One region of the Curtobacterium sp. MCJR17_020 genome, then DNA from elsewhere that is predicted to be linked to it. Evidence: predicted binding sites of a transcription regulator. Region 1 holds the regulator's gene; each other region holds the start of a gene.
What was found. The regulator HrcA, encoded in region 1, represses chaperone genes, less so after heat shock. The targets are predictions, from matches to a motif close to TTNGCACTCGNNNNNNNCGAGTGCNAA.
Positions count from the first base shown of each region.

Region 2: DEJ14_RS19230 (Hsp20/alpha crystallin family protein) is a predicted target of HrcA. The motif match lies at 1,732-1,758, and genes of this name have one in related genera.
Region 3: DEJ14_RS00340 (Hsp20/alpha crystallin family protein) is a predicted target of HrcA. The motif match lies at 2,312-2,338, and genes of this name have one in related genera.

Region 1 is NZ_CP126260.1:1,662,439-1,668,828, forward strand. It holds gene DEJ14_RS07870 (HAD family hydrolase) at 1-689, opposite strand, end outside; gene hemW (radical SAM family heme chaperone HemW) at 718-1,977, shown strand; gene DEJ14_RS07880 (DUF4870 domain-containing protein) at 1,987-2,394, opposite strand; gene hrcA (heat-inducible transcriptional repressor HrcA) at 2,483-3,505, shown strand; gene dnaJ (molecular chaperone DnaJ) at 3,555-4,667, shown strand; gene DEJ14_RS07895 (16S rRNA (uracil(1498)-N(3))-methyltransferase) at 4,667-5,404, shown strand; gene DEJ14_RS07900 (histidine triad nucleotide-binding protein) at 5,445-5,798, shown strand; gene DEJ14_RS07905 (PhoH family protein) at 5,788-6,390, shown strand, end outside.
Region 2 is NZ_CP126261.1:103,955-110,344, reverse strand. It holds gene DEJ14_RS19240 (hypothetical protein) at 1-14, shown strand, start outside; gene DEJ14_RS19550 (zinc ribbon domain-containing protein) at 353-640, opposite strand; partial or broken gene DEJ14_RS19235 (TnsB C-terminal domain-containing protein) at 1,022-1,538, opposite strand; gene DEJ14_RS19230 (Hsp20/alpha crystallin family protein) at 1,815-2,246, shown strand; gene DEJ14_RS19225 (hypothetical protein) at 2,288-2,545, shown strand; gene DEJ14_RS19220 (NAD(P)-dependent oxidoreductase) at 2,791-3,702, shown strand; gene DEJ14_RS19215 (helix-turn-helix domain-containing protein) at 3,722-4,678, opposite strand; gene DEJ14_RS19210 (hypothetical protein) at 4,906-5,184, shown strand; gene DEJ14_RS19205 (DUF6766 family protein) at 5,871-6,390, opposite strand, start outside.
Region 3 is NZ_CP126260.1:70,320-76,709, reverse strand. It holds gene DEJ14_RS00350 (APC family permease) at 120-1,637, shown strand; gene DEJ14_RS00345 (helix-turn-helix domain-containing protein) at 1,634-2,284, shown strand; gene DEJ14_RS00340 (Hsp20/alpha crystallin family protein) at 2,397-2,843, shown strand; gene DEJ14_RS00335 (hypothetical protein) at 2,855-3,178, shown strand; gene DEJ14_RS00330 (SDR family NAD(P)-dependent oxidoreductase) at 3,325-4,011, shown strand; gene DEJ14_RS00325 (sensor histidine kinase) at 4,260-5,471, shown strand; gene DEJ14_RS00320 (response regulator) at 5,468-6,139, shown strand; gene DEJ14_RS00315 (triose-phosphate isomerase family protein) at 6,149-6,390, opposite strand, start outside.

The DNA of each region.
Region 1 (6,390 bases):
CGCAGCGGCGGCAACGCCGCGATGGCGTCCTCGATCAGGGCGGCGTCGACCCGGCAGTCGCGCGCGACCGTGACCGCGTTGGTGGCCCGCAGCGCCTCGACGTCGAACACCCCGGTGGCGACCGCCAGGAAGGGGATGCCGGCGGCGTCCGCAGCCTCGCCGTCACGCGGGGTGTCGCCGACGATGACGGCGCGGGTGCCGGCGAGCTCCGCCGCCGCGCGGGTGGTGACGTCCGCGCGCTCCACCTCGGTGTCGCCGAAGTAGGAGTGGTCCCAGTCGAACAGGCCCTCGTCGAACCCCGCACCGGCCAGCTTGACGCGGGCGCGGTACTCGGAGTTGCCGGTGAGCAGACCGTTCCGCCACCCGAGCTCCGCGAAGCGGGTGAGCAGCGCGGTGGCACCGGGGACGGGGGACCGGTGGTCGCCCGAGGCGTGCCGCTCGGCGGTGAGGTCGCGCAGGTGCCCGCTGACCGTCGGGATGATCGTGTCCTCGAACGCGTGGGCACGGACGTGCTCGGCGATGAGCCCGGCATCGGTCCGACCGTGCTGGTGCCCGACCCGCAGGGTGAGGTCGCGGCCGACCGCCCGCTCGAGCGCCAGGTGGTAGAGGTTGCCCGGGGACGACGCGTTCATCACGAGGGTGCCGTCGATGTCCCACAGGACCGTGGTGGGGACGGGGTGGTGCTCCATGCGTCCATCATGACGGACAATGGACTCCATGCCGAGTGCTCTCCCGATCGCCGATCCGGCACCCGCTGACGGACTGATCGTGCCGCGAGCGGCGGCGGGCTCCGCCGCCGGTTCCGACCCGGCGGCCGTGCCGTTCGGGGTCTACGTCCACGTGCCGTTCTGCCGGGTGCGCTGCGGCTACTGCGACTTCAACACGTACACGGCGTCCGAGCTGCGCGGCGTGCGCCGCGACGACTACGCCGGCCACGCCGTGCGGGAGATCGAGTGGGCCGCGACCGTGCTCGACCGCTCCGGCGTCCCGCGTCGGCCCGTGTCGACCGTGTTCTTCGGCGGCGGTACCCCGACGATGCTGCCGGCCTCCGACCTGGCGATGATCCTGCGGGCCATCGACGACACGTGGGGGATCCTGCCCGGCGCCGAGGTCACGACCGAGGCGAACCCGGACTCGGTCGACGCGTCCTCGTTGCAGACACTGCGCGAGGGCGGGTTCAACCGGATCAGCTACGGCATGCAGTCGGCCGTCCCGCACGTCCTCGCGACCCTCGACCGCACACACGACCCGTTGCGCGTGCCGGTCGTCGTCGACCTCGCGAAGCAGCAGGGCCTCGACGTCTCCCTCGACCTCATCTACTCGACGCCGGGGGAGTCCCTCGACGACTGGCGCACCTCGCTCGACGCTGCCCTGGCCTGCGAGCCCGACCACGTGTCGGCGTACTCGCTCATCGTCGAGGACGGCACCGCGATGGGCCGCATGGTGGCGCGCGGGGAGCTCCCCGCCCCCGACGACGACCTGGCCGCCGACATGTACGAGCTCGCCGACCAGGTGCTCGGGGACGCCGGGTACTCCTGGTACGAGGTGTCGAACTGGGCCCGCGTCGACGCGGACGGCGGCACAGCGCGCCACGCGAGCCGGCACAACCTGTCCTACTGGAAGGGCCACGACTGGTGGGGTGTCGGCCCCGGCGCCCACTCCGCGGTCGCCGGCACGCGCTGGTGGAACGTGAAGCACCCGGCCGCGTACGCGAACCGGGTGCTGTCCGGCGAGTCGCCGGCCGCCGGGCGCGAGGTCATCGACGACGAGACCCGCTACGTCGAGCGCCTGCTCCTCGCCGCGCGGGTCCGCGGGGAGCTCGCGACGAGCGAGATCCGACAGGAGGCCCGTGGCCGGGTCGCGGGACTCATCGCGCGGGGTCTCGTGGACGGGTCGGCCGCGGTGCGGGGACGCATCGACCTGACCCTGCAGGGTCGCCTGCTGGCCGACGCGGTGGTGCGGGAGCTGCTGGACTGACCGGCGTCCCTACTGCTTGATGAACTCGATCGACAGGGGGTAGCGGTAGAACTGCCCCTGGTTCGCCGCGACGGCCGCCAGGATGCCGAAGACGACGGTCAGGACGGCGACGATCGGGAACAGCACCAGTCCGATGACCACGACGCTCAGCACGCCGCACGCGACGTACGCGATCGCCACGGTGATGTGGAAGTTCAGTGCGACCCGGGTGTGCTCGCGGATGAAGCCGCCGCGGTCGCGCAGCACCAGGTAGGCCACGAGCGGGGCGACGAAGTTGAAGAAGATCCCGCCGATGTGCGTCAGCGTGGCCCAGAGGCGCTGGTCCTCCGGGCTCATCGGCTGCGGCGGGGTGTACCCGCTCGGGTACTGGGGTCCGTTCGGGTTCTGCGGGCCACCGGGCTGCTGTCCGTAGGTCATGCCGGAAGCGTATCGGGGGTGCAGTCGTGCGGGCGTAGGATCAGCAGTCGACACGTCCGAGTGCCAGGTCGACCAGGAAGGAGCGCTCGTGGTCAGTGAACGCAGCCTCGAGGTCCTGAAGGCGATCGTGCGCGACTACGTGGCGTCCCGCGAACCGGTCGGCTCCAAGACGATCGTCGAGCGGCACGCCTTCGGCGTCAGCGCCGCCACGATCCGCAACGACATGGCCCTGCTCGAGGACGAGCAGCTCATCGTCGCCCCGCACACCTCGTCCGGCCGTGTGCCGACCGACAAGGGCTACCGGCTGTTCGTCGACCACCTGGCCGCAGCCCGGCCGCTGACGAGCGCCCAGCGGCACGCCATCGAGACCTTCCTCGGCGCCCCGAACGACCTCGACGAGGTCCTCGGCCGCACCGTGCGCCTGCTCAGCCAGCTCACGAACCAGGTCGCCCTGGTGCAGTACCCCTCGATGGTGCGCGCCCGGGTGCAGCACGTCGAGCTGGTGCGACTCGGCGACGCCCGGCTCATGGTCGTGCTCATCACCGACACCGCCCGGGTCGAACAACGCGTCGTCGAGACCGACGTCGCGCTCGACGAGCCGCTGCTGACCGAACTCCGGACCGTCCTGAACGGCGCGGCCGTGGGACTCCTGCTGCAGGACGTGCCCACCGCGCTCCGTGCGGTGCCGCAACAGCTCCGGCCCGACGCCCAGACGCTCGGCGGGGTCGTGGTGGCGACCCTCATCGAGCAGGTCGCGGCGAACCGGCAGGACCGCCTGGTGATGGCCGGCGCCGCCAACCTGGCGAAGAGCGAGCAGGACTTCTCCGGCGGCCTCTTCCCGGTGCTCGAAGCGATCGAGGAACAAGTCACCCTGCTCCGGTTGTTCGGGGAGATGCAGGTGGACGACATCGCGGTGGCGGCCAGCATCGGCGTCGAGAACGCCGAGTACGGGCTCGACGCCACGAGCATCGTCGCCGGCGGGTACCTCGCCGGTGGCGGCGAGGTGGCACGCCTGGGTGTCCTGGGACCGACCCGGATGGACTACGGCACGAACATGGCCGCCGTCCGGGCCGTCGCACGGTACCTGTCCAAGCTCTTGGGCGAACACTGATCGACTGCAACACCGACCGACCGACCGAACACAACCGACTGAGGGATACGTGGCAGACCACTACGACGTCCTCGGCGTCCAGCGAGACGCCTCCGATGCCGACATCAAGAAGGCCTACCGCCGCCTGGCGCGTGAGCTCCACCCGGACGTGAACCCTGCTCCAGAGGCAGCCGAGCGGTTCAAGGACGTCACGCACGCGTACGACGTCCTGAGCGACCCGGAGCAGCGGCGCCGGTACGACGCCGGGCCCCAGGCCGACAGCCCCTTCGGTGGCGGCGCCGGCGGGTTCAGCGACATCTTCGACGCCTTCTTCGGTGGCGGTGGCGGTGGCGGCCGGGGCAGTGGTCCCCGCAGCCGTGCCGAGCGCGGACAGGACGCCCTGCTCCGCATCGACGTCGACCTCGACGAGGTCGTCTTCGGCACCCACAAGGACGTCGAGGTCGACACCGCCGTCCTGTGCGAGACCTGTCACGGGTCGTGCTGCGCGCCCGGCACCAGCCCGCGCACCTGCGACATCTGCGGCGGGTCCGGCAACATCCAGCGCCAGGTCCGCTCGCTGCTGGGCAACGTCGTGACGAGCGCCCCGTGCGGCACCTGCCGCGGCTACGGCACCGTCATCCCGAGCCCCTGCCCGACCTGCCAGGGTCAGGGCCGCGTCCGCGCCCGTCGCACCGTGCCGGTCGACGTCCCCGCCGGCGTCGACTCGGGCCTGCGCCTGCAGATGCCCGGCCAGGGCGAGGTCGGCCCCGCCGGTGGCCCCTCCGGCGACCTGTACCTGGAGATCCGGGTGCGGCACGACGACGTCTTCAGCCGCGACGGCGACGACCTGCTCGCCACCCTCGAGGTCGCGATGACCGATGCGGTGCTCGGCACCACGACGACGATCGACGGACTCGACGGACCCGTCGAGCTCGAGATCCGTCCCGGGGTGCAGAGCGCCGACGTGCTGGTGATCAAGGACCGCGGCATCACGAAGCTCCGCGGGAGCGGCCGCGGCGACCTCCGGGTCGGCGTGCAGGTCGTCACCCCGACGAAGCTGTCGCACAAGGAACGCCAGCTCGTCGAGCAGCTCGCGAAGTCGCACAAGGCCTCGGCCCCGCAGCTCGCCCGGTTCCAGCAGGGCATGTTCGGCAAGCTCCGCGACCGCTTCTTCAACTTCTGATGGCATCGCTCTACGTCGTGGAGTCGCTCGACGGGGTCGCCGTCGGTGGCTCCGTGACGCTCGACGGGGCAGAGGGGCGGCACGCCGTGACCGTCTCGCGCGTACGGGTCGGTGAGACGTTGCGGCTCTCGGACGGACGGGGGACCGTCGTGTCCGGCGCGGTGGACGCCGTCGACCGCGACTCGCTGGTGTTGTCCGTGGCATCGCTGTCCGTCGACCCGCGGCCCGTGCCGTCGCTGACGCTCGTGCAGGCCCTCGCCAAGGGCGGCCGAGACGAGATGGCGGTGCAGGCGTCGACGGAGATCGGTGTGGACCGGATCGTGCCGTGGTCGGCCGCGCGCAGCGTCTCCCGGTGGGAGGGCCCGAAGGTCGAGAAGGGGCGATCGCGCTGGACGGCCATCGCGCACGAGGCCGCGAAGCAGGCGATCCGGTCGCGGGTGCCCGAGGTCGGGCCGCTCGTCACGACGGCGCAGCTCGTCCCCGCCCTCGGTGCCGGTGCTGCGGTGCTCGTGCTCGATCCCACCGCGACCGTGCGGCTCGCGACCTGGGAACCGACGGCGGACCTCGACGAGATCGCCCTCGTGGTGGGGCCGGAGGGCGGCATCGACGGCTCCGAGCTCGACCGGCTCGAGGCTGCGGGAGCGATCAGGGTCCGGCTCGGCGACAGTGTGCTGCGGACCTCGACCGCCGGTCCCGCGGCACTCGCGATCCTGCAGGCCGGACTCGGGCGCTGGTGAGGGAAGGCCCGAGGTCGGTCCTGCGTTCTACGATGGAGTCATGAGCACCAGCACGCCCAGCGTCTTCAGCAAGATCATCGCGCGCGAGATCCCGGCGACCGTCGTCGCCGAGGACGACCGCGTGATCGCGATCGAGGACATCGCCCCGAAGGCACCCGTCCACGTGCTGGTCGTCCCCAAGACCGAGCAGTACGCGAACGTCGCCGAACTCGCGGCCGGTGACCCCGACCTCCTCGCCCACCTGGTCGCCACCGCGCAGCGCATCGCCGACGAGCGCGCCGGCGGCCAGTTCCGTCTCGTCTTCAACACCGGCGAAGCCGCCGGTCAGACCGTGTTCCACGTGCACGCGCACGTACTCGCAGGTGAACTGCAGGAAGGCACCCTTGCCGGCTAACGAACCAGCACAGCCCACCACCGACGACGACCAGGTCGTCTCCGTCGCCCTCCAGGTCGACGGCATCGCCATGGTCCAGCTGCTCGGTCCCCAGGACCGGCTCCTGAAGACCGTCGAACGGCAGTACCCGGGCGTCAAGGTCGTCGTCCGCGGCAACGAGGTCACGCTCACCGGACCCGAGCGCGAGGTCGCGCGGGCGAAGGCGCTCGTCGACGAGCTCGTCGGCATGGTCAAGCGCGGGCAGGACATCGGCCCCTCGGACATCCCGATGTCGGCGCGCATCCTCGACGACGACCGCAAGCCGTCCGACACCTTCGGCACGCCGATCGTGTCGAGCCGCGGCAAGTCCGTCCGGCCGAAGACCGACGGGCAGCGCGCGTACGTCGACGCCATCGACGAACACACCATCACGTTCGGGATCGGTCCCGCCGGCACCGGCAAGACCTACCTGGCGATGGCGAAGGCCGTGCAGGCCCTGCAGCGGCGCGAGGTCACCCGCATCATCCTGACCCGTCCAGCGGTCGAGGCCGGCGAGCGGCTCGGGTTCCTGCCGGGCACGCTCACCGACAAGATCGACCCGTACCTGCGGCCG
Region 2 (6,390 bases), on a different replicon from region 1:
TCTGGCGGAAGTAGATCGGGCGGCGGTGCCAGTGCCCCACTGGTCCGGCACCGCCGCCGCGACCTCACCGCGAACGGACGGCGAGCCGGGGACACAGGAGCAAGCTCTAACCGAGCCCCACGGCAGGGTATCCGAGTCGATCGACCCACGGAAGCCCCCAGCAGCGCCGTCGAGAAGCGGTGAGGCGTATCCGCTTATGCCGTCGAGCTCGTCGCTCGAGGACCTCCTCGACGTCACTGCAGCTCGGCGGTCGCGGCCGCGGCTTGTAGGAAATCACCGCCGTATGGGGCTTGCCGTTTCGTACTCGCACAAGACGGCCGAGCCGGCGCTGAGCTAAGCGGATACCCCGCCGTCAGATGCCGAATCGCTCTCGGCCGCACTCTCCGCAGTAACGGCCGTCGCGTGGGATGGCCGATCCGCAGTGCCGGCACTCGGCCGGCGGCTGCACCGCGCCACAACGCCGGCACGTCGCTGCCAGCGGATCGAGCAGGGTGCTGCACATCGCGCACTGCACCGGGACTGGCGGTGTCGGCCGCGCTCCGTCCGCGAAACCGATCCGCGTCCTGCACCTGGTGCACCGCGCCGCGTCGGCGGGGAGCGGTGCCCCGCACCGGAAGCAAGAAACGCCGGCACCTGACATGGATCGGACGTTACGCCAGCGTCGGAGGACAAGGATGAGTGTCTCTGTCAGCGTTGTTTGGACCCGGTTTGTCGGAGTTGAGTGGCTCCACTTGCCGACGCGCCGGGCGGTTGTGTCGGAGATAAGTGGCCCCACCTGAACGTGGTCCCGTCAGCAGTCATGTGCTTGAACGGGAGGACCCAGGATGGCGTCGAAGGTGGATCTGAGCGAACAGCTGCATGCGACTTCCCATCCGACCACCACGCTTCCCGCGCTCACGGTGAGCGCGCAAAACAACCGTCCGGGTGGTCCTGAATCAAGCCGACACAACACACCGCACAGCAGCCAAGTGGTCCTGAATCAGACCGTCACCCTGGTCCTGAACGAGACTGACAGAACCACGTGATCGACGTGCAGCACGTCGGGGGACGCCGCACATTGCCCAGGCCGGATCGGGCTTAGGCCAGATCGCTTGCCGGAGCGCGAGCGCTGTGTTCATCGCCGACGGTGCGCCGGAGAAGACCATGTACCCGCAGATGGCGCGCGAGTGGTCGTCGAGGATGACGGTCAGCCACGGCCGGTCGGGTTTGTCATCGGCACCTCGGATGAGGATGTCGAGCATGGTGTGGTCGGCTTGCCAGACGTGGTTCGGACGGTTCGCTCGGCGCCGAAGTACCAGTTCGTGTTTGTCGCGGTACGAGGTCGGCCCGTCGAGGGCGAGCGTGATCATCGCGGGGTCGAGACCTCGGATGATTCGTCGCACCGTTGAGTACGACGGTGCGGTTGTTCCCTCGCTGGCTGCACGTTCGGCCACGAGCCGGTGCAGCGTCGCGACGGATGGTCGCGGCCGCGACAGCGCCAACCCCTCGACGAGTCGAATCAGTTCGGGAGGCGTGTGCCGCTGGCCGCTGTCAGAGCGACGGGAGGTGTGAGCAGCTTCGTCCGGTGTCGTCGTTCTCGCCGCGCTCCGTGTCGTGATCTCGTCCCGGTAGCCGATCGGTCACCGGGCGCCCAGCACGGTGGCGAGCTAACTCGTCGTCTCGAGCGCCTGCCTTTGGTCGCCGCAGGGAGAGATCCCGCGGAGGCGCTCCGAGCATTTTCCGAGCGAGTTTTTGGCACTCTCAAGGGTCGAGTGCTAGAACGTTGACAGTTGAGTCGAGGGGACTCAACAGCAGACACGAAGGAGTTGTTTTCCATGACGATGAACCTCGACCCGTTCCGCGAGCTCGACCGTCTCGCTGGTGCCCTCCTCGGGTCCACGGGGCCGCGCTCGATGCCGATGGACCTGTACCGCACGGGGGACCACTACGTCCTCGACGTCGACCTGCCCGGCATCGACCCGGGCTCTGTCGACATCGACGTGGACGGCTCTGTCCTGACCATCCGTGCAGAGCGCACCCTCGGCGCACCGGAGGGGTCGCAGTGGCTCACGAGGGAGCGACAGCCGGGCACCTACGTCCGCCAGCTCACCCTCGGTGACGGGCTGGATTCCGAGCGCATCGAGGCCGGCTACGACAATGGTGTGCTGAGCGTCACCATCCCGGTGAAGGAGTCTGCGAAGCCGCGCAAGATCGCGGTGACCACGGGTGGCGGTCGCGAGCAGCTCGCCGTCGGCTCCGGGGAGTAGGAGCCGCAGCGGTGTTCGACATGGTCAATGCCGTCGCCGCTATGGCCGCGGTGACAATCGCGCTCACGCTGTCCAGCCTCGACCGGCGCACGGCGGCACTGCTCGGTGCGACCGGGAGCCTCATGGGGAACTTCCTGCTGTGGCTCGCCGACCCCTCGCTCTGGGAGCGTTCGCCCGTCCTGCCCTGGGTCGCGGCGGTCGCCGGCACCGTTCTGCTCATCGCAGGCTGGAGCGCCGTCCGTGCGTACTGGAGCCTGTTCAACCCGCCGCGTGCGGATGACACGGACACGGGACGGTGATGATGGTCGGTGCGGCTGGCCATCGCCTCGGGTAATCGGCAACAGACGGACGGGGGCCCGGTGCACGTCGTGCACCGGGCCCCCGTCTGTCTGCGGTGGTCGCCACTCCTTGTTGCGTTCGAGGTTGATGAAGTCGACCGGGATACTGCCACGGCCGCCCGTGTCGAGGGCGTCGATCGCGGCGAGGTCGTCCGCGGTGAGCTGGAACGGTGCTGGCGGCCCGCGGCATGGGACAGAGTGGGCGCATGGACGAAGTGCGAGCGGCAACGAGATTGGGGCGGATCGGGGTTGTCGGTGTCGGGCGAATGGGCGCGCCGATCGCACGTGCATTGCAGCGCTCGTTCTCGATCGCGGTCTACGACATCGATCGCGGCCGGATGCGCGCGTTCGATGGCAACGGCGTCGAGTGGGCCGACTCGGTCGAGGACCTGGCGGTCTCGTGCGAGGTACTCGTCACCGTGCTTCCAGGCCCTCGAGAACTCAACGACGTCGCCTGTTTGGCGCTTCCATCGCTCGCGCCGGGGTCGTTGTGGATCGACTGCACCTCCGGGTCGCCGGAGACGACGCTGTCGCTCGCGCAGGAGGCGGCCGTTTGGGGCGTGCAGGTGGTGAGTGCGCCGATGGGCGGCTCGCCTGCGGAAGCAGCAGCTGCGGAGTTGGGGTTCTTCGTCAGTGGCACCGCCGCCGCGGTCGAGCGAGCACTCCCGATCATGGCGCGCCTTGCCGCTCCCAATGGGATTCGCCGTGTTGGCGATCGCGTCGAGGACGGCCAGATCGTGAAGCTCCTTGCTAACGCGCTGTGGTTCGCGAACGCCGCCGCCGCATCCGAGGCGATGCTGATCGGCACCAAGCTGGGGCTCCCGACCGAGCACCTGCATCGGCTGCTGCGCGGCAGTGCCGGCTCGAGCCAGTTCCTCGAACACGACGCCGGCCGGCTCTTGGACGGGGACTACCTCACCACCTTCGGGATCGACCGTGTCGTCGAGGAACTCGACATCGTCGCGTCCCTCCGGGCGGATAGTGGTGTCGACAGCCCGGTGCTCGATGCCTCAGCGGTGCTTCACCGGGAAGCGCTGGACCGGTACGGTGACCGGCTCGGCGAGCTCCTTGCCGTGCGGCTGCTCGAAGAGCGCGCGGACCAGCAGCTCCGCCGGTGACGAGCACAGGCGCACCGGATTACCGTCGCGACTGCGCGGCCTCGATACGTGTTGCGGACTGCCGGCCGTGCCGGAGGGTATCTCGGGGCTGTTCCCCGAACCGTTCGCTGTATGCGGCGGCGAAACGGCCAAGGTGCCGGAACCCACACGCCACCGCCACGCTTGTCACCGTCGCGTCCGCGTCCGCCCCGGCGAGTGCGTCGCGTGCGAGGTCGAGTCGGGCGGCGCGGACGTACTCGGTGGGGGTCTGATCGAGTTGTTCTTGGAACGCTTGCTGCAAGGTACGAAGGCTGATCCTGGCCGCGGCCGCGAGTTCTGCCGGCGCGACCGGCGCCGGCAGCTGTCGCCGGATCAAGGAGTCAGCGGTCGCGACGTGACCGAACAGTCCGGAAGGGGCGGCAGTGGTGTCGGCTGTCAGCACCGACAGCACATGGTTGGCGATGGTGTCGTGGAGGCGGATCCTCGCGGGGACGCTGATGCTCGGACCGCTGATCACGTGACCGGCGTCGCGGATCAGTGCGAGCAGTGACCGGCAGTCCTCCTCGGTTCGTGGCTGCGACAACATCACCCGGTCCGGCCGTGCACCACGTGCGGAGGTGCCGGCGGCTTGCAACAGCTGGTCGGAGATTTGCAGTAACGCCAGCCGCGTTCCGGTGACGACGTAGGAGTACCGGGTTCCCGCACGCAGCAGAACAGGGACCTCAGGAGACGCCGTGAATACCTCACCGTCATCAGCGGTGAACGTGGCGTCCCCGTCCCCAACGGCGACAAGGAGGTGGTGTGTTGGCTGTTCCACGCTCCCCGCCCGGCCGGCATCACACAACACTCGTGTGATCGACACGTCATCGTCCCCAGCGCGTCGCAGCTCAAGCCGATGCGTGCCACCATCCGGTACCCGCCCGAACACGGTTGCGAGTCGAGCCTCGAACTCGTCAACGCGACCCGACATCGCTTCCCGATGCTCCTCCACCGCCATACCTTCCACAATGCCAAAGGTTTCGGGCGATCATCCGGACTGCGCAGTTCAGTTCTGTCCCGCGGGCTTGCTCCCGTCCGCGACCACCGTGGCGCGAGAGGCGCGGTGTCTGTGTTTAGCGCGCGGCCGACGGGATACGCTCAGAACTTCAGCGGCCCCGGACTTCGGCCTTCCATCCGCAGTCCGGCGAACCTTCCCCGGCCCCTGCTGCAAGCGAAGAGCCCAACGTGCAATACGTCTTCCACGACACCCAGATGATGCTCACCAGCGACGCGGCAGCGCGAGCGCTGCTGGCGTACTTCGCATCCTTGGAGCTGGCGTGGTGCGCCGACGAAGTCGAGCTGCCAGCGATCGATGAGGACGGCGCCCTCATGTGGGAGCGACTCTTCGTCGGGCCGGCTACCCGGCTCCGGTCGATGCGAGCAGACGACGACCTGCTCGAAAGCCCGGACGCGTCGTTCGTTGCCGACCTGAGCCGCCGAACACGCGCACTCCACACACGGTAAGCACCGAGCCGAGCCGAGCGAAGCCGTTGCGGCCTAACGCACGGCTTCCGGAGACGCGTCCCGGAAGCCCGCTGGCCGCCATGAGCAGTGAGATGACCAGCGACCGACAGTGCGGCCGCCCTCGTTCTGTCATGCCTGAACTCTGCGCTTCGCCCGTGCGGGCGCTCAGCGTCGTCGGTCACAGCGCCGGTTGAGCGCCAGACTGCCACCGTGCGAACGCGTCAAGCTGCGCCTGCGCACTTTCGAAACTGGTGTGGCTCCCGATCAGGTCACCCTCCGCGAGCTGAACGGCGTACCCGACGGCATACGCCGACGTGCGCCGCACGTTCCCAACGTGCTGAAGTCCGGCATGCGCTTCCCATGTGTCCGCATCGAGGACGCTCCAACGCAGATCCGCGTCACTCATGGATGGGCCGCCATCGTGCGAGTAGCGGTTTGCTGCTGAGGGTCATGTCTGTCTCCGGCCGGCATCGGACAATGCGATCGTTCCGGCGGCCAGGGGCATCGGTCACCTGCCGCCCACGATAGGCCGTCCGTGGCGCGGCCGCACCGTCTTAATGCACCCGGACCGAGGCAGCGAGGCAGCGAGGCTGTGGAAGCCGCCCTCCCGATCCGCTCGTGCGCGTGGAATGTCCCTACTACGCCCTGGTCAGCCGTCTTGCGGCGCGGGTCGGTGCGAGTGCGGGTCAGTCGCCGGTTTCTGTGTGCGGGGCGGCGACGGGCTTTGACTGGCTTGATCCGCGCTGGCGGAGCCACACGGTCGCGATGACCATCACGGAGATGACCAGGAACTCCGACTGCCAGTTCTGCATCGACTCGAACCAGAACTGACTCGTGCCGAGGTACTGCCACGCGGTGATCACGGCCGCACCATGGTCCGTTTGATCCTCGTTGTATGCAGCCGCACCGCCGACGACGTGCCCGACCACGCTGGCGAAGAACAGCACCCCGAACAGGATCACGAGGGAGTTCTCGTAGCAGATCAAGACGATGCCGCCGCGGCGAACCGGCCATGGAGCGCGCGAGTCGTCTGCGTGTTCCCGTGGATCGGCATTTTGCGGTGCGTCGTTGTTGAGGGGCTTCGACTCACTCGATCCCTTCTGGAACAGGAACGTCGTCAGGACAACATACGAGCCCATCTGGAGAAACTCGCTCTCCCAGTTCTCAAACGTCGCCTCGGCGAAATCACCGCTCGACAGAAACGCC
Region 3 (6,390 bases), 1.6 Mb from region 1:
GACGTGAAGCCCTGTCGCCGCCGAATGGGACGTGCTCGTCGGAGGCGTCTCGTTTGCGTGAGACCCCGTCGAAACACCACCGAGACACGGGCGCAACGACGCAGCCCTACGGTTGCCGCATGACCGCGCTCGACCGAGCCATCGCCGACCCGCCACGGGTGCCCGGCGTCGGCACGCGCTCCCCCGTCGACGGGTTGTCGCGGCGGAGCATCGGCCCGGTCGACGTCCTCGCCCAGTCGGTGTCGGCCGTGGCACCGTCCGCCGCCGCGACGACGATCCCGGTCCTCGTCGCGACGGTCGCCGGCCAGGGGGCCACGTGGTCGCTGCTGGCTGCGATGGCGCTGTCGTTCCTGGTCGGGCGGACGGTGAACCAGTTCGTCCGACGCGTCGCCGGTACCGGCTCGCTCTACACCTACGTCTCGCTCGGGCTCGGCCCGGTCGCCGGGGTCGTCGCGGGCGCAGCACTCCTGCTCGGGTACGGCTTCATCGCGATGTTCTCGCTCACCGGCAGCGGCTACTACCTCGACTACCTGCTGTCCCGCTTCGTTCCGGCCGCCGGCGACGACGCCCTGGTCACGATCGTCGTCGTGCTGGTGATGGGCGCGGCCGTCTTCGCGGTGATCGCGCTCGGGGTCCGGTTGTCGACCCGGCTGACCCTGCTCGTGGAGTCGCTGTCGGTCGCGGTCATCGTGGTCCTGATCGTCGCACTGGTCGCGCGCCTGCACCCGGCAGACGCCTCCGCCGTCGCCCTCGGGCCGACGCAGCCGGCGTCGTTCGCGGTCGGCACCGCCCTCGCCGTGACCGCGTTCGTCGGGTTCGAGAGCGCGTCGGTGCTCGGTGTGGAGGCCCGGCGCCCGTTCCAGGCGATCCCCCGCGCGATCTCGTGGACCGTCCTGGTCGCCGGGGTGCTCTACGTGGTCAGCGCTGCGGCCCAGCAGATGGGGTTCGCCGCCGTGGGCGCCGACCTGGCGTCGAGCGCCTCACCCGTCAACGAGCTGGCGAACGCCTTCGGCATGCAGTGGATCGGGTGGGCGCTCGACCTCGGGATCGCGGCGTCGTTCGCGGCGTGCGCGATCGCCTCGACCACCGCGCTCGTGCGGGTCCTGTTCGCGATGGGCCGCGAAGGGGTCCTGCCCCGGGTGCTCGGTCGGGCGTCGCCTCGCTTCCGGACCCCGTTCGTGGCCGGCGCGGTCGCGTGCGGCGTGCTCACGGTGCTGCCGGTCCTCGGCCTGGCGGGCGGGATCCCGACGTGGACGCTGATGGAGGCCGAGCTCGTCGTCGCCGCCCTCGGGTACATCGCGGCGTACGCCCTGACGTGCTTCGCGGCCCCGGTGTTCCTGCGGCGCATCGGTGAGCTGACGGCGGGTGTCGCGGTCGTCGCCGTCACGACCGGGGTCCTGCTGACCGCCGTCCTGCTCACCTACCTCGGGGTCGAGGCCGCGTCGTCCCGCTGGCCGGCCGTCGCCCTCGCCGTCGGGACGGTCGCCGCGGTGGTGGTCGCGTTCCTGGTGGCCACGCGTCGGCGACCCTGGCGGCGGGGTCGGAGCCGCGCCGTGTACGACGTGCCGGTCGAGGCGGACCTGCTGGGGGCCTCCCGTCCGTCCGCCGGAACCGGCCACCAGGCGGAGGTGCGGTGAGCGAACCCGGACTCCGCGCGCGGCAACCGAAGGCGATCCAGAACGCCCTCGCGGTGCTGGAGGCCGCCGCGCACGCGGGACCGGGCGTCACCGCCCAGCAGATCTCGGAGGCCCTCGGGATGCCGCGGGCCACCACCTACCGGCTCATCACCCTGCTCGTCGAGGACGAGTACCTCGTCCGGTTGCCGGACCTGCGCGGCTTCGCCCTCGGCCACAAGGTCGCCGACCTGGCCGGGGTGTCGCCCGCGCCGACGCTCGCTCCGCTGCCCCGGGCCGTGCGGTCGGTGCTCGCCGACGTCCGCTCCGCCGTCCGGGCGGGCGTGCACCTGGCGCGCTACGACGCCGCCGGTGTGCGCGACATCGACGTCGACCCGGACTTCCCCCTGCTCGACGAAGCCGCACTGCGGGCGACTCCCGGGTCGAGTGCGATGGGGCGGCTGCACGCCGAAGGGGGCCTCGGACCGGTGCACCAGGTCGGCGCGTTCACGGCGGGGTTCGGGTGCCTGGCGCTGCCCGTCCGGGGCGAGCGCGGAGAGCTCGTGGCGGGCCTGACCCTGTCGGCGCCGGCTGCCCGGGTGTCGTCGCCGGGCGACGCGTTGGTGCACCTGCGCCGGGCGGTGAGCCGGCTCGAACCGCTGCTCGGGTGAGGTTCTCGGCGAGCTCTGAGCACACTTTTGGCACTCGCCAGGGTCGAGTGCTAAAACGGAGGCAGTTGAGTCGAGGGGACTCAACGAGAACCACGAAGGAGTTGATTTTCCGATGACGATGAACTTCGATCCGTTCCGCGAGCTCGACCGACTCGCCGGTTCCCTCCTCGCCGGGGCCGGTGCCGGGCCGCGTTCGATGCCGATGGACCTGTACCGCACGGGTGACCACTACGTGCTCGACGTCGACCTGCCCGGAGTCGATCCGGGCTCCATCGACATCGACGTGGACGGCTCCGTGCTGACGATCCGCGCCGAGCGCACCCTCGGCGCCCCCGAGGGGTCGCAGTGGATCACGCGCGAGCGGCAGCCCGGCTCGTTCGTCCGCCAGCTCACGCTCGGTGACGGTCTCGACGCCGAGCGCATCACGGCCGGGTACGACAACGGTGTCCTGAGTGTCACCCTGCCCGTCAAGGAGTCGGCGAAGCCGCGGAAGATCGCGGTGGACGTCGGCGCGGGTCGCGAGCAGCTCGCCGTCGCGGCGGGCGACTCCGCGCGCTGAGGGGGCCGGCCGTGGCCGACCTCGTGAACGCCCTCGTGGCGGTCGTCGCGGTGACCGTCGCCCTGACCCGTACGAGCCTCGACCGCCCGGTGGCGATGCTCCTGGGCCTGACCGGCGGACTGACGGGCAACTTCCTCGCCTGGCTGGTCGCACCCGGCGCGTGGGAGCACTCGGCCGTGCTCCCGTGGGTCGCGAGCCTGGTGGGGACGGTCGCGGTCATCGCCGGGTGGAGCGCCACCCGTGCCTACTCGGGGCTGTTCCGGACATCCGAGCCGGTCGGCACCGACACGGCAGGGATCCGCGACCTCAGCCCGGTAGGCGTTCCCGACCGCTGACGGGCACGGTACTGACGAGGCCGACGGCGGACGGCTGGACCTCGGTCCGGTCGTCCGCCGTCGTCGTGTCCGGAGCGCGGCAGGTCGTCACGTCCGCAGGCCGGCGGGCCGTCACGCCCCCGGGCCTTCAGGCATAGCGTGGGCGCGTGGACCTCGAACTCAAGAACCGTGTCGCACTCGTCGTCGGAGGCAAGGGGTACATCGGTGCCGCAGTCGCCGACCGCCTCCGGGCCGAGGGGGCGACCGTCGTCGTCGCGTCCCGCAGCGCCCACGACTCCGACGACAGCGTGTCGATCGACACCGCCTCGCAGGAGTCGGTGGACGCGGGCATCGCCGCCGTCCTCGAGCGGCACGGGCGCATCGACGTGCTCGTCGTGACCGCTGCCCCGAGCGCGAGCACCCTCGACCCGGCCCGGAAGTCCGACCCGGAGCAGGTCCTCGACGCGATCGACGGCAAGGCGCTCGGGTTCCTCCGCGTCGCGAACGCCGTGCTCCCCGCCCAGCGCGAGGCCGGGTTCGGCCGGGTGGTCGTGGTGAGCGGGCAGAACGCCTACTTCTCCGGCAACATCACGGCGTCACTCCGGAACACGGCGGTGAGCGTCATCGCGAAGAACCTGGCCGACGACGTGGCGGGCACCGGGGTCACGGTGAACGTCGTCAACCCCGGGACCGTGACGAACACCCCGTCCGCCGAGGTCCGTCCAGGGGGCCCCGGCGACTCGACACCGCAGCAGATCGCCGACCTCATCGCGTTCCTGTCGTCGCCGCTCAGCGCGGTGTCCGGCGAGTCCGTCTCGATCGCGCACCGCCAGCGGGGCTCCGTCGTGGTCTGATCCCGAGGACCGAGTGCTCGCCCTCGCTTCACCCGCAGGGACGAAGCGCTTCGCTCCTGCGCCCGATGCCCCGGCGACTCCGGACCGCGAGTCTGGTGACATGGAGTCCTCGACGAAACACACCATCGCCACGCTGCTGCTCTGTGCCGCGATCGTCGCCACGACCGTCATCGCCCTCGCCGCCATGACCCCGGGCGCGTGACGACGGTGCACGCCGCCCGGCGCGGGCGGCATGCGATGATCGAGCCGTGACGGACCGGCGCACGTTCATCCGGCCGCTCGCCACCCGTTCGATCGTCGTCGACGTGGCGTGGGCGGTCCTGGCGGCGTTCGTCTTCCTGCTGCCGATCGAGGTCGAGCTCGAGCACGCGAGCTTCTTCGCGGTGCTCGCCGCCGCCGGCGCGATCGCCCTGCGTCGGGTCTCCCCGTCGGCGGCGATGCTGATGGTGGTCGTCCTCGGGATCATCCAGGTGGGCGGTGGCGAGCGCCCGTCGCTCGTCGACCTCGCCATCTTCGTCGTCATCGGCACCGCGGCCGTGGTCGGCACCCGGACCGAGGTCATCCTCTCCGGGGTGCTCGCGCTCGTCGCGGGCGTCGGCGCGACGTTCTACCTCGCCGTCACCGGCTTCCGGTACCTGGTGCTGCTCAACGGCCCCCGCGACCAGGCGTTCCTCGCGATGGCCGCACCGGTCGCCGCGCTCCTCGGGGTGTGGGCGGGCGGGGTCGCCGTCCGGGCCTTCCGGTCGCGCGACCGCGAATCCGTCCGTCGAGCCGACGCAGAAGCTGCCGCGTCGCGCGCCGAGGCCGTCGCCACCGAGGCCGAGGCGACCGCCACCCGTGCCATCGACGTCGCGGAGTCCGAGCGCATCCGCGCGGACATCGCCCGTGACGTGCACGACGTCGTCGGCCACTCGCTCGCGGTGATCATCGCGCAGGCCGACTCGGTGCCGTTCCTGGCCGACGAGGCCCGCATCCGCGAGGTCAGCGCCACCATCGCCAGCACCGCCCGCAGCTCGCTGCTCGAGGTCCGGCAGGTCCTGGGGCACATCGACGGGTCCGGGGAGACGACCGATCCCGGCTCGCTCGAGGAGATCGTGCAGGGCATCCGCGACGCCGGAGTCGACGTCGACCGCACGGTGCGCGGCGTCCCCGTCCCGCTCCGCCCGGACACCGGCACGGCAGCACGGCGCGTGCTGCAGGAGATGCTCACCAACGCGCTCCGGCACGGCGCTCCAGGGCTGCCCGTCGTGGTCCGCGAGACCTGGCGGAGCGCCGACGTCGTGCTTGAGGTCGAGAACGTCGTCGGCGACGGCACCACCGGGGGCTCCGGCCGGGGGATCGACGGCATGCACACCCGTCTCACCGCACTCGGCGGGTCGTTCGACGCCGCCGCGCTGGACGACGTGTTCGCCGCACGCGCCCGCATCCCGTTCGACGTCCAAGGGGGACCCGTCCGATGACCGAACCGATCAGGATCCTGCTCACCGACGACCAGGCGCTGTTCCGCGCCGGTCTGCGCGTGGTGCTCGACGCCCAGGACGACATGCAGGTGGTGGGCGAGGCCGCGGACGGCGCCGAGGCCCTCGCCCGCATCCAGGAACTCCGACCCGACGTGATGCTGCTCGACATGCGCATGGCCGGCATGGACGGCGTCGAGACCGTCCGCCAGCTGTTCTCCGGCGCCGTCGAGGGCCCACTCCCCCGCGTCGTCGTGCTCACCACGTTCGGCCTCGACCCCGCCGCCGCGACCGCGATCCGGCTCGGTGCGAGCGGGTTCCTGCTCAAGGACGCCACCCCGACGTTCCTGTTCGCGGCGGTCCGGGCGGTCCACGAGGGCAGTTCCGTCATCGCGCCGAACGACCTCGCGCAGCTGTTCGGGGCCGACGTCGCGAGGGCACCGGCGCCGCAGCCACCCGAGTTCCAGGCGCTGACCGAGCGAGAGCGCGTGGTGTTCGGCTGGGCGTCGCGCGGGCTCTCGAACGCCGAGATCGCGACGAAGGAGTACGTCACCGAGTCGACCGTGAAGACCCAGATCTCGAGCATCCTCGGCAAGCTCTCGCTCCGTGACCGCGTGCAGCTCGTGGTCTACGCGCACGACCACGGGCTGGCGGGCACCCGAGACGCTTGAAAGGTATGCCTATTCAAGGCCGCCGAGGTCGAGCGCTGCGACCTCGTCGAGGATCGCCTCGACCGCAGCCGGGTCGTGCGCGAACCGACCGAGGAACAGGCCGCCGATCCGCCCCTGCCCACGGGTGAGCAGACCGGGCCCGGCGCTGCCCCCGTACAGCACGGTGCTCCCGCGCAGCTCGGGTCGCGTGCCGAGGTGCTCCTCGATCCCCGCGAGCACCGCCACGATGTGGTCGTCCGGCGCCGGCGCTG